DNA from 4 places in the Acidovorax sp. GW821-FHT09B03 genome. Region 4 is predicted to be linked to each of the others. Evidence: predicted binding sites of a transcription regulator. Region 4 holds the regulator's gene; each other region holds the start of a gene.
The links. The regulator sigma-54, encoded in region 4, starts transcription at its own class of promoters, with help from an activator protein. The targets are predictions, from matches to a motif close to TGGCANGNAANCTGCTTT.
Positions count from the first base shown of each region.

Region 1 (2,201 bases), on a different contig from region 4:
CACAGCAGCAGCGCCGTGCCCACCAGGCTGAACAGCATCACCGCGCCCACGCCGATGGCCTGGGTCCACAGGCTGCCCGCCACGCCGCCCACGCTGCGGCTGGCCAGCACGCCGGTGAGCAGCGAGCCCACGATGCCGCCGATGCCGTGCACGCCGAAGACGTCCAGGGAGTCATCGGCACGCAGCAGGCGCTTGAGCCCCGTTGCGCCCCAGTAGCAGGCCAGACCGGCCACCAGGCCGATGACCACGGCCGAGCGCAGGGTGACGAAGCCGGCGGCGGGCGTGATGGCCACCAGCCCGGCCACCAGGCCCGAACACAGGCCCAGCAAGGACGGCCGCCCGCGCATGACGGCCTCGCCCAGCATCCAGGACAGCGCGCCGGCAGCGGCGGCCACATGGGTGACGGCCATGGCCAGCCCTGCCCGGCCGTCGGCTGCCACGGCAGAGCCGGAGTTGAAGCCGAACCAGCCCACCCAGAGCATGCCCGCGCCCACCATGGTCAGCGCCAGGCTGTAGGGCTCGAACGGCTCGCGCCCGTAACCGCTGCGCCGCCCGAGGAACCAGGCGCACACCAGGCCGGCCACGCCGGCGTTCACGTGCACCACGGAGCCCCCGGCAAAGTCCAGGGCCCCCATCTGCGCCAGCCAGCCGCCCGGCTCCCAGACCCAGTGCGCCACGGGTGCGTAGATGAACACCGTCCACAGGCTGATGAACAGCAGCATCGCGGAAAAGCGCATGCGCTCGACGACGGCCCCCACCAGCAGCGCGGCGGTGATGATGGCGAAGGTGAGCTGGAACATGGCGTAGACCGACTCGGGAATGGCCGGCGCGACATGGCTCACCGAGAGCTTGCCGGCCGCCAGCTGGAAGTCGAACCCGGCAAAGCCCATGCGCTCGGTGCCGCCCAGCCAGGCACTGCCCGGGGTGAAGGCCCAGGAGTAGCCGATGGCAAACCACCACAGGCTCACCAGCGCGGCGATGGCCACCACGCTGGCCATGGTGTTGAGCACGTTCTTTCGGCGCACCATGCCGGCGTAGAACAGGGCGATGCCCGGCAGCGTCATGAGCAGCACCAGGGCCGTGGAGGTCATCATCCAGGCGGTGTCGGCGGCATTGATGGCCTCCTTGGCCACCAGGCCAGGGCGCGTCAAGGGTGCGGGTGCAGGCGTGGCCATGGTGGCCGATGCGGCGGCTTCGGGAGCGGGCGCCTGCGCCCAGGCCGTTGTGGTGCAGAGCCCAAGGCACAAGGCCATGACCGTGACGAACCCATGGATGACTGCCCGCATGTGGAAGCTCCCTTTTCGCAATTTGTTACAAGGCACAACGCACAAGGCATGCCAAGCAAAAAGCCCCATTTGGGGCAATCCGGGCGCCTCCCCGCCCGATCTGCTCCCCCAAATGGGGGCGGGAAACCCCCAATGCACCAAGCGGGTGCCGCCGTTACAGTACCGTCACTCGAAAGCGCGCCCCGGTGTGCTGGACGAGGGGCCGAGGAGACATCCCTACAAGCACAACCGAACAAGCATCCAACGAGATGCACCCCCCTTTCAGGCGCTGGCAATCCCAGCGCCTTTTTTATGCCCGCAGCGAAAGCGATATCGCTAGCAAAAACGTAGCTGGCGGGGTGCGACAATCAAGGGATGGAATGGATTTTCATCACCCTCGCCTCGTTGCTGGCCGGTTTTGTGGATGCCATCGTCGGCGGCGGCGGCCTGGTGCTGGTGCCGGCGCTGTTCGCGGCATTTCCCGTGGCGCCGCCCGCCACGCTGCTGGGCACCAACAAGGCGGCCGGCGTCTGGGGCACGGCCATGGCCACCTGGCAGTACAGCCGCCGCGTGCAGATGCGCTGGGCGGCCCTGCTGCCGGCCGCGGCCGCCGGCTTTGCGGGCTCGTTCGCCGGGGCCTGGGCCGTCACCGTGGTATCGCCCGACTTCCTGCGCCGCCTGCTGCCGCTGGTGCTGCTGGGCGTGCTGGCCTACACGCTGGCCAGGAAGGACATGGGGCGGCACCACACGCCGCGCTTCGCAGGCCGCGCGGAAATCGCCGCCGCGAGCCTGATCGGCCTGGCCATCGGCTTCTATGACGGGTTCTTCGGCCCGGGCACGGGCAGCTTCTTCGTCTTCCTGTTCGTGCGGCTGCTCGGCTACGACTTCCTCAATGCCTCGGCGTCGGCCAAGCTGCTCAATACGGCCACCAATGTG
Region 1 covers NZ_JBWKPP010000016.1:37,653-39,853, forward strand. Annotated here, with positions in the region: gene AC07PA_RS23980 (ammonium transporter) at 1-1,286, opposite strand, end outside; gene AC07PA_RS23985 (sulfite exporter TauE/SafE family protein) at 1,641-2,201, shown strand, end outside.
Region 1: a site for sigma-54 is predicted at 1,323-1,340, ahead of AC07PA_RS23980 (ammonium transporter). Genes of this name have one in related genera too.

Region 2 (2,201 bases), on a different contig from region 4:
CAATTTATGGCGCAAATCTTGCTATGCTGACAGTATGAACGAGGCCTTGCGCATAGTGGTGGTCGCCCCCGATCTGGCGGTCACCGACCCCAACGACGAGCACGCCCTGCTGCAGGCAGAGCGCTCGCGGGCGCTGCGCATCGGCCTGCTGGAAAACAACTTCAACCTGGTGGCCACGCTGCCGTCGGACGTGTACCTGAGCGAGCGCCTGGCCCAGCTGCAGCCCGACCTCATCATCGTGGACGCCGAAAGCGAGGCACGCGATGCGCTGGAGCATGTGGTCATGGCCACGCGCGACGAGCGCCGCCCCATCGTCATGTTCACCAATGACGAGGACACCTCGCACGTGAAGGCGGCCGTGGCGGCCGGTGTGTCGGCTTACATCGTGGCCGGCCTGTCGCCCCAGCGCATCCGGCCCATCCTGGACGTGGCGATGGCGCGCTTCCAGCACGAGCAGGCGCTGCGCGCCGAGCTGGCCGACGCCAAGACCGAGCTCAAGGACCGCAAGACCATCGACCGCGCCAAGGGCCTGCTGATGGAGCGCCAGGGCCTTACCGAGCAGGCCGCATACGAGAAGCTGCGCAAGACGGCCATGGACAAGGGCCTCAAGCTGGTCGACGTTGCCCAGCGCATGCTCGACGTGGCCGATCTCCTGAGCTGACAGACCCCGGCGGCGCACGCCGCAGGGCCAGCATGCAGCGCCGCCAGCACACGCGGCGCACCACTCCCGCCCCCCGCCCTGCCCACCACGGCCCGCGATGGTGCAGCGCACAACACCTGTGCAGTCGAACACGGTGCAAGGCCGGCGCCTTGTCGTGGTGCATGTGGCCAGTCTCCTTTTGTCGATTGAATGTGTCGCTATCAAAAAAAGAGCTGACAGGCTGTCGAACAGGTTGGCACAGGGTTTGCATTACCTGGACAAGACCAACGGAGGTCTTCGATGAGCGGTATCCATCCAATGGCGGGCGGGTACCCCTCGCCACCGGACAGAGGCGTCCCCACCCGCGCTTGGCGCTGCGTGACTTTCTTTTGGAAGTTGCAGCAGCCCATGCGCCGAGGGGGACGCCTTTTTTGTTTTTCAAGCCACCAGGGAAGCACCATGACCGATCTGCTCAAAACCAGTCTCAACCGCCGCACCGTGCTGCAGGCCGCCACCGTGGGTGCCGTGGGCGTGAGCCCCGCCCTGCGCGCCCTTGTCCACGCACAGGGCTCGGACGCCCCCGAGAAGAAGGAAGTGAAGATCGGCTTCATCCCGCTGACCGATTGCGCCAGCGTGGTGATGGCCTCGGTGCTGGGCATCGACAAGAAGTACGGCGTGACCATCATCCCCACCAAGGAGGCGAGTTGGGCCGGCGTGCGCGACAAGCTGGTCAACGGCGAGCTGGACTTCGCCCACGTGCTCTACGGCCTCGTCTACGGCGTGCATCTGGGCATCGCCGGCCCCAAGAAGGACATGGCCGTGCTGATGAACCTGAACCACAACGGCCAGGCCATCACGCTGTCCAAGAAGCTGGCCGACAAGGGCGCCGTCAACGGCGCCGGCCTGGCCAAGCTCATGGCCAGCGAGAAGCGCGAGTACACATTCGCCCAGACCTTCCCCACCGGCACGCATGCCATGTGGCTGTACTACTGGCTGGCCGCGCATGGCATCGACCCGATGAAGGATGCCAAGGTCATCACCGTGCCGCCACCGCAGATGGTGGCCAACATGCGCGTGGGCAACATGGACGGCTTCTGCGTGGGCGAGCCCTGGAACCACCGCGCCATCATGGACGGCATCGGGGTGACCGCCACCACCACACAGGACATCTGGAAGGACCACCCCGAGAAGGTGCTGGGCACGACCTCGGAGTTCGTGCAGAAGTACCCCAACACGGCCCGCGCCGTGACGGCCGCCATCCTGGAAGCCGGTCGCTGGATCGACGAGAGCCTGGGCAACAAGAACAAGATGGCCGAGACCATCGCCGGCAAGGCCTACGTGAACACCGGCGTGGACGCCATCAACCAGCGCATCCTGGGCCGCTACCAGGACGGCATGGGCAAGACCTGGGACGACCCCAACCACATGAAGTTCTACAACGACGGTGCGGTGAACTTCCCCTACCTGTCGGACGGCATGTGGTTCCTGACCCAGCACAAACGCTGGGGCCTGCTCAAGGACCACCCCGACTACGCCGGCGTGGCCAAGGCCATCAACCGCA
Region 2 covers NZ_JBWKPP010000025.1:64,810-67,010, forward strand. Annotated here, with positions in the region: gene AC07PA_RS29600 (ANTAR domain-containing response regulator) at 35-661, shown strand; gene AC07PA_RS29605 (CmpA/NrtA family ABC transporter substrate-binding protein) at 1,100-2,201, shown strand, end outside.
Region 2: a site for sigma-54 is predicted at 895-912, ahead of AC07PA_RS29605 (CmpA/NrtA family ABC transporter substrate-binding protein). Genes of this name have one in related genera too.

Region 3 (2,201 bases), on a different contig from region 4:
TGGCACACGGTAGGCACCAGCTTGTCTTCCTCGGGTGGCAGATGGTACAGATCCTTCGTGGCGGCTTCGCCGGGATGGATCTTGTTTTCCACGCCGTCCAGGCCGGCCATCATCAGGGCCGAGAAGGCCAGGTAAGGGTTGGCCGATGGATCGGGGAAGCGCGCTTCGATGCGGCGGCCCTTGGGGTTGGCAACGTAAGGGATGCGGATCGAGGCCGAGCGGTTGCGGGCCGAGTAGGCCAGCTTCACAGGGGCTTCGAAGCCGGGCACCAGGCGCTTGTACGAGTTCGTGCCGGGGTTGGTGATGGCGTTCAGGGCACGGGCGTGCTTGATGATGCCGCCGATGTAGTACAGCGCGAAGTCCGACAGGCCGGCATAGCCGTCGCCTGCGAACAGGTTCTTGCCGTCCTTCCAGATGGACTGGTGCACGTGCATGCCGGAGCCGTTGTCGCCAGCGTAGGGCTTGGGCATGAAGGTGGCGGTCTTGCCGTAGGCGTTGGCCACGTTCCAGACCACGTACTTCAGGACCTGCGTCCAGTCGGCGCGCTCGACCAGCGTGCTGAAACGCGTGCCGATTTCGTTCTGGCCAGCGCCTGCCACTTCGTGGTGGAACACTTCGACCGGGATGCCCAGGGATTCGAGGATCAGGGACATTTCAGCGCGCATGTCCTGCGTGCTGTCGACGGGAGGCACGGGGAAGTAGCCGCCCTTGACGGTGGGACGGTGGCCACGGTTGCCGCCTTCGAGCTTGGCACCCGAATTCCAGGGGGCTTCGTACTCTTCGATCTCGAACATGACCTTGCCGGGTTCGTTGGACCAGCGCACGCCGTCGAAGATGAAAAATTCTGGCTCGGGACCGAAGAAGGCCGTGTCGCCCAGGCCGGAGGCCTTCAGGTAGGCTTCAGCGCGCTTGGCGATGGAGCGTGGGTCGCGGTCGTAGGCCTTGCCGTCACCGGGTTCGATCACATCGCACTGCAGGAACAGCGTGGTTTCTTCGAAGAAGGGGTCGATGTTGGCGGTGTTGGGGTCGGGCATGAGTTGCATGTCCGAGGCTTCGATGCCCTTCCAGCCAGCCACCGACGAACCGTCAAATGCGTGGCCCGACGTGAACTTGTCTTCATCGAAGTGGGAAACCGGCACGGTCACGTGCTGTTCCTTGCCCCGGGTATCGGTAAAACGGAAGTCAACGAACTTGACCTCGTTTTCCTTCACGATCTTCATCACGTCTGCAACGGTCTTGGCCATCAGGTTCTCCTGGGTAAAGCGCTTGTTGAAAAAAGAATTTGCCGAAATAAAAGCAGTTTGCGTGCCAGCGGGGTGCAATCACCGCACTATCGCGGAGCAGCGGCCCGACCTGGGCTCTGGCAAGGGCCATCGAATGCACAAATTTGGTGCATCACAACCACCCCCACTGCACATCACAGGTTGCGCACCATTTCGGGGCCAAGTTCTGCACCAAATTCGTGCAGTCCATTTTTGAGGTCCGTCCATGCCGCGGGAAGCGCCTGGGCCGGGCCTTTGACGCCCAGTTCGATATGCCGCCCGTATTGTGGATGATCCACGCTGGGCAAACTGAACACCCGAACGCCTTGGTGCGATTTTTCTATGCGCTCCATGAGCGGAGTGAGTGCCGCCTCCATGGCGCCGAAGACCACCACCGAATGCTCGGTCTGGGGCGTGCGGTTGAAGTGCTCGGCATACAGGGTGTCCAGCACCCATTCCATCATCGGCCAGGCCATCACCGGAAAGCCCGGCACGAAGTGCACGGCCCCACCCTGCCCGCCCGGGCTGGCGCAGGTGAACCCCGGGATCTTGTTGTAGGGGTTGGGGATGGTCTGGGCTCCCGCCGGGAACATGCCCATGTTCAGGCGGTGCACGTTGTCGTGGCGCTCGGGCTCGTAGGGCAGGCCCTGCTCGCGCGCCACGTCCTGCATGCGTTCGCGGATCAGGCGCTCGGCCTCGGGGTGCAGGGCCAGGTCCGCCCCGAGTGCCCGCGCCGCGCACTGGCGGGTGTGGTCGTCGGGCGTGGCGCCGATGCCGCCGCACGAGAACACCACGTCGCCCGAGGCAAAGGCGCGCTGCAGCGTGGCGGTGATGCGTGCCGGGTCGTCGCCCACGTAGTCGGCGTAGGAAAGCGCCAGGCCGCGCGCCGCCAGCAGCTCGATGGCTTTGGGCATGTGCTTGTCGGCGCGCTTGCCCGAG
Region 3 covers NZ_JBWKPP010000010.1:211,913-214,113, forward strand. Annotated here, with positions in the region: gene glnA (type I glutamate--ammonia ligase) at 1-1,244, opposite strand, end outside; gene AC07PA_RS19280 (competence/damage-inducible protein A) at 1,418-2,201, opposite strand, start outside.
Region 3: a site for sigma-54 is predicted at 1,294-1,311, ahead of glnA (type I glutamate--ammonia ligase). Genes of this name have one in related genera too.

Region 4 (2,201 bases):
CCTCATACACCAGGCGGCCAAGAGCGTGAAGCTGGGCCAAGCGGGGGTGAAGCTGTGCTTTCATGTGCCCGACGTGGAAGCCTTCAAGGCCCATGCGCTGGCGCAGGACCTGGCCTTCGGCCCCACGCACCAGGCCAACGGCTATGCGTTCGCCAACGCCAAGGACCCGGACGGCAATGCCGTCAGCATCTCCAGCCGGGCCTTCCGCAGCCTGCCCTGATCAGAGCGCCTTGCGCAGGTTGGCCGGCGCGATCTTGAGCGCCTCGCGGTACTTGGCCACGGTGCGGCGCGCGCACTCGATGCCCTGCTCCTTGAGCATCTCGGCGATCTGGCTGTCCGACAGCGGCTTGGCCGGGCTTTCGGCCGCGACGAACTGCTTGATGAGGGCACGCACGGCCGTGCTCGATGCATTGCCGCCGGTCTCGGTGCCCAGGCCCGAACCGAAGAAATACTTGAGCTCGTAGGTGCCGATGGGCGTGGCCATGTACTTGGCCGTGGTCACGCGGCTGATGGTGGACTCGTGCAGGCCCAGCTCGTCGGCGATGTCGCGCAGCACCAGCGGGCGCATGGCCAGCTCGCCATGGGTGAAGAAGCTCTTTTGCCGCTCGACGATGGCGCGCGAGACGCGCAGGATGGTGTCGAAGCGCTGCTGGATGTTCTTGATGAACCAGCGCGCCTCCTGCAGCCGCTGCTGCATGGCCTGGTGGCCCTCGCCGCCCTTGTGGCCACGCAGGGCGCCGGCATAGATGTCGTGCACGCGCAAGCGCGGCATCACGTCGGGGTTCAGGGCCACGATGAAGTTGTGCTGCCCGTCGCGGCCATTGGCGCGCCCGGCCTTGCGCACGATGACGTCGGGCACGATGATGTTGCGCTCCACATCGACGAACTTGCGCCCCGGACGCGGCTCCAGCCGCGCGATCAGGGCCATGGCGGCGCGCGTGCGCTCCTCGCCGTCGCCGCACAGCTGCGTGAGGCGGCGGATGTCGCGGCGTGCCAGCATCTCCAGCGGCTGCTGGCACACGCGCAGCGCGGTCTGCACGGTGTCGGGGTCGGCATCGCTGTCTTCGTCGGCCGCCAGGGCCGTGAGCTGCAGCGTGAGGCATTCACCAAGGCCACGTGCACCCACGCCCACGGGCTCCAGGCTCTGCAGCAGGCGCAGCGCCACGGTGAAGCGGTGCACCAGCTCCTCGATCTGCTCCAGGTCGTCCGGGCCGGCCAGGGCGATGGCCAGCTCTTCCAGCGGCTCCTCGAGGTAGCCATCGTCGTTGAGCGATTCGATCAGGAAGCGCAGCGCCGCGCGGTCCACCTCGGACAGGCGCAGCGACAGCGCCTGGCGGTGCAGGAAGGCGGTCAGCGATTCATGGGTGCGGGCCAGCTCGGTGGCGTCGGCCTCGTCGCCCTCGGCATCGTTGCGGTTGCGGGCCGGCGCATCGCCACCCCACTCGGCATCGTTGGGGGACACGTCCACGGTGCCATCGCCGCTCCAGTCAGGCTCGTCGCTGGCGCTGCTGCCCAGTTCCGCGTCACTCTGGGGTGCATCGGGAACCGACTCGCTCGGCGTGCTGGAACCCGGTGCGTTGGAATAGACCGCGTCGTCAGCGCTGTAGTCGTCCGGCTGCACGGGCGCATCGGCCGTGTCCACGCCGAATTCTTCGCGCGGCGCCTCGTCGGCATTGCGCTCGAGAAAGGGGTTTTCGTCGAGCATCTGCTCGACCTCCTGGCCCAGCTCCAGCGTGGACAGCTGCAGCAAGCGGATGGACTGCTGCAGCTGGGGCGTGAGCGCCAGGTGCTGCGATACGCGCAGTGACAGGCCGGGCTTCATCGCACAGCCCCGGTGGGCTGCCGCGAAGGCAGGTGCATGGCGAACGTGCGGTCCATCGGTCTGCTACATGCGGAAGTGTTCACCCAGGTACACCCGGCGCACTTCGGCGTTGTCGACGATTTCGGACGGGGTTCCCTGGGCCAGCACGTGGCCGTCGCTGATGATGAAGGCGTGGTCGCAGATGCCCAGCGTCTCGCGCACGTTGTGGTCGGTGATGAGCACGCCGATACCGCGCGCCTTGAGAAAGCCGATGATGCGCTGGATCTCGATCACCGCAATGGGGTCGATGCCGGCAAACGGCTCGTCCAGCAGGATGAAGCGTGGTTGCGTGGCCAGCGCGCGGGCGATCTCCACGCGGCGGCGCTCACCGCCGGACAGG
Region 4 covers NZ_JBWKPP010000008.1:243,821-246,021, forward strand. Annotated here, with positions in the region: gene AC07PA_RS16970 (VOC family protein) at 1-220, shown strand, start outside; gene AC07PA_RS16975 (RNA polymerase factor sigma-54) at 221-1,822, opposite strand; gene lptB (LPS export ABC transporter ATP-binding protein) at 1,886-2,201, opposite strand, start outside.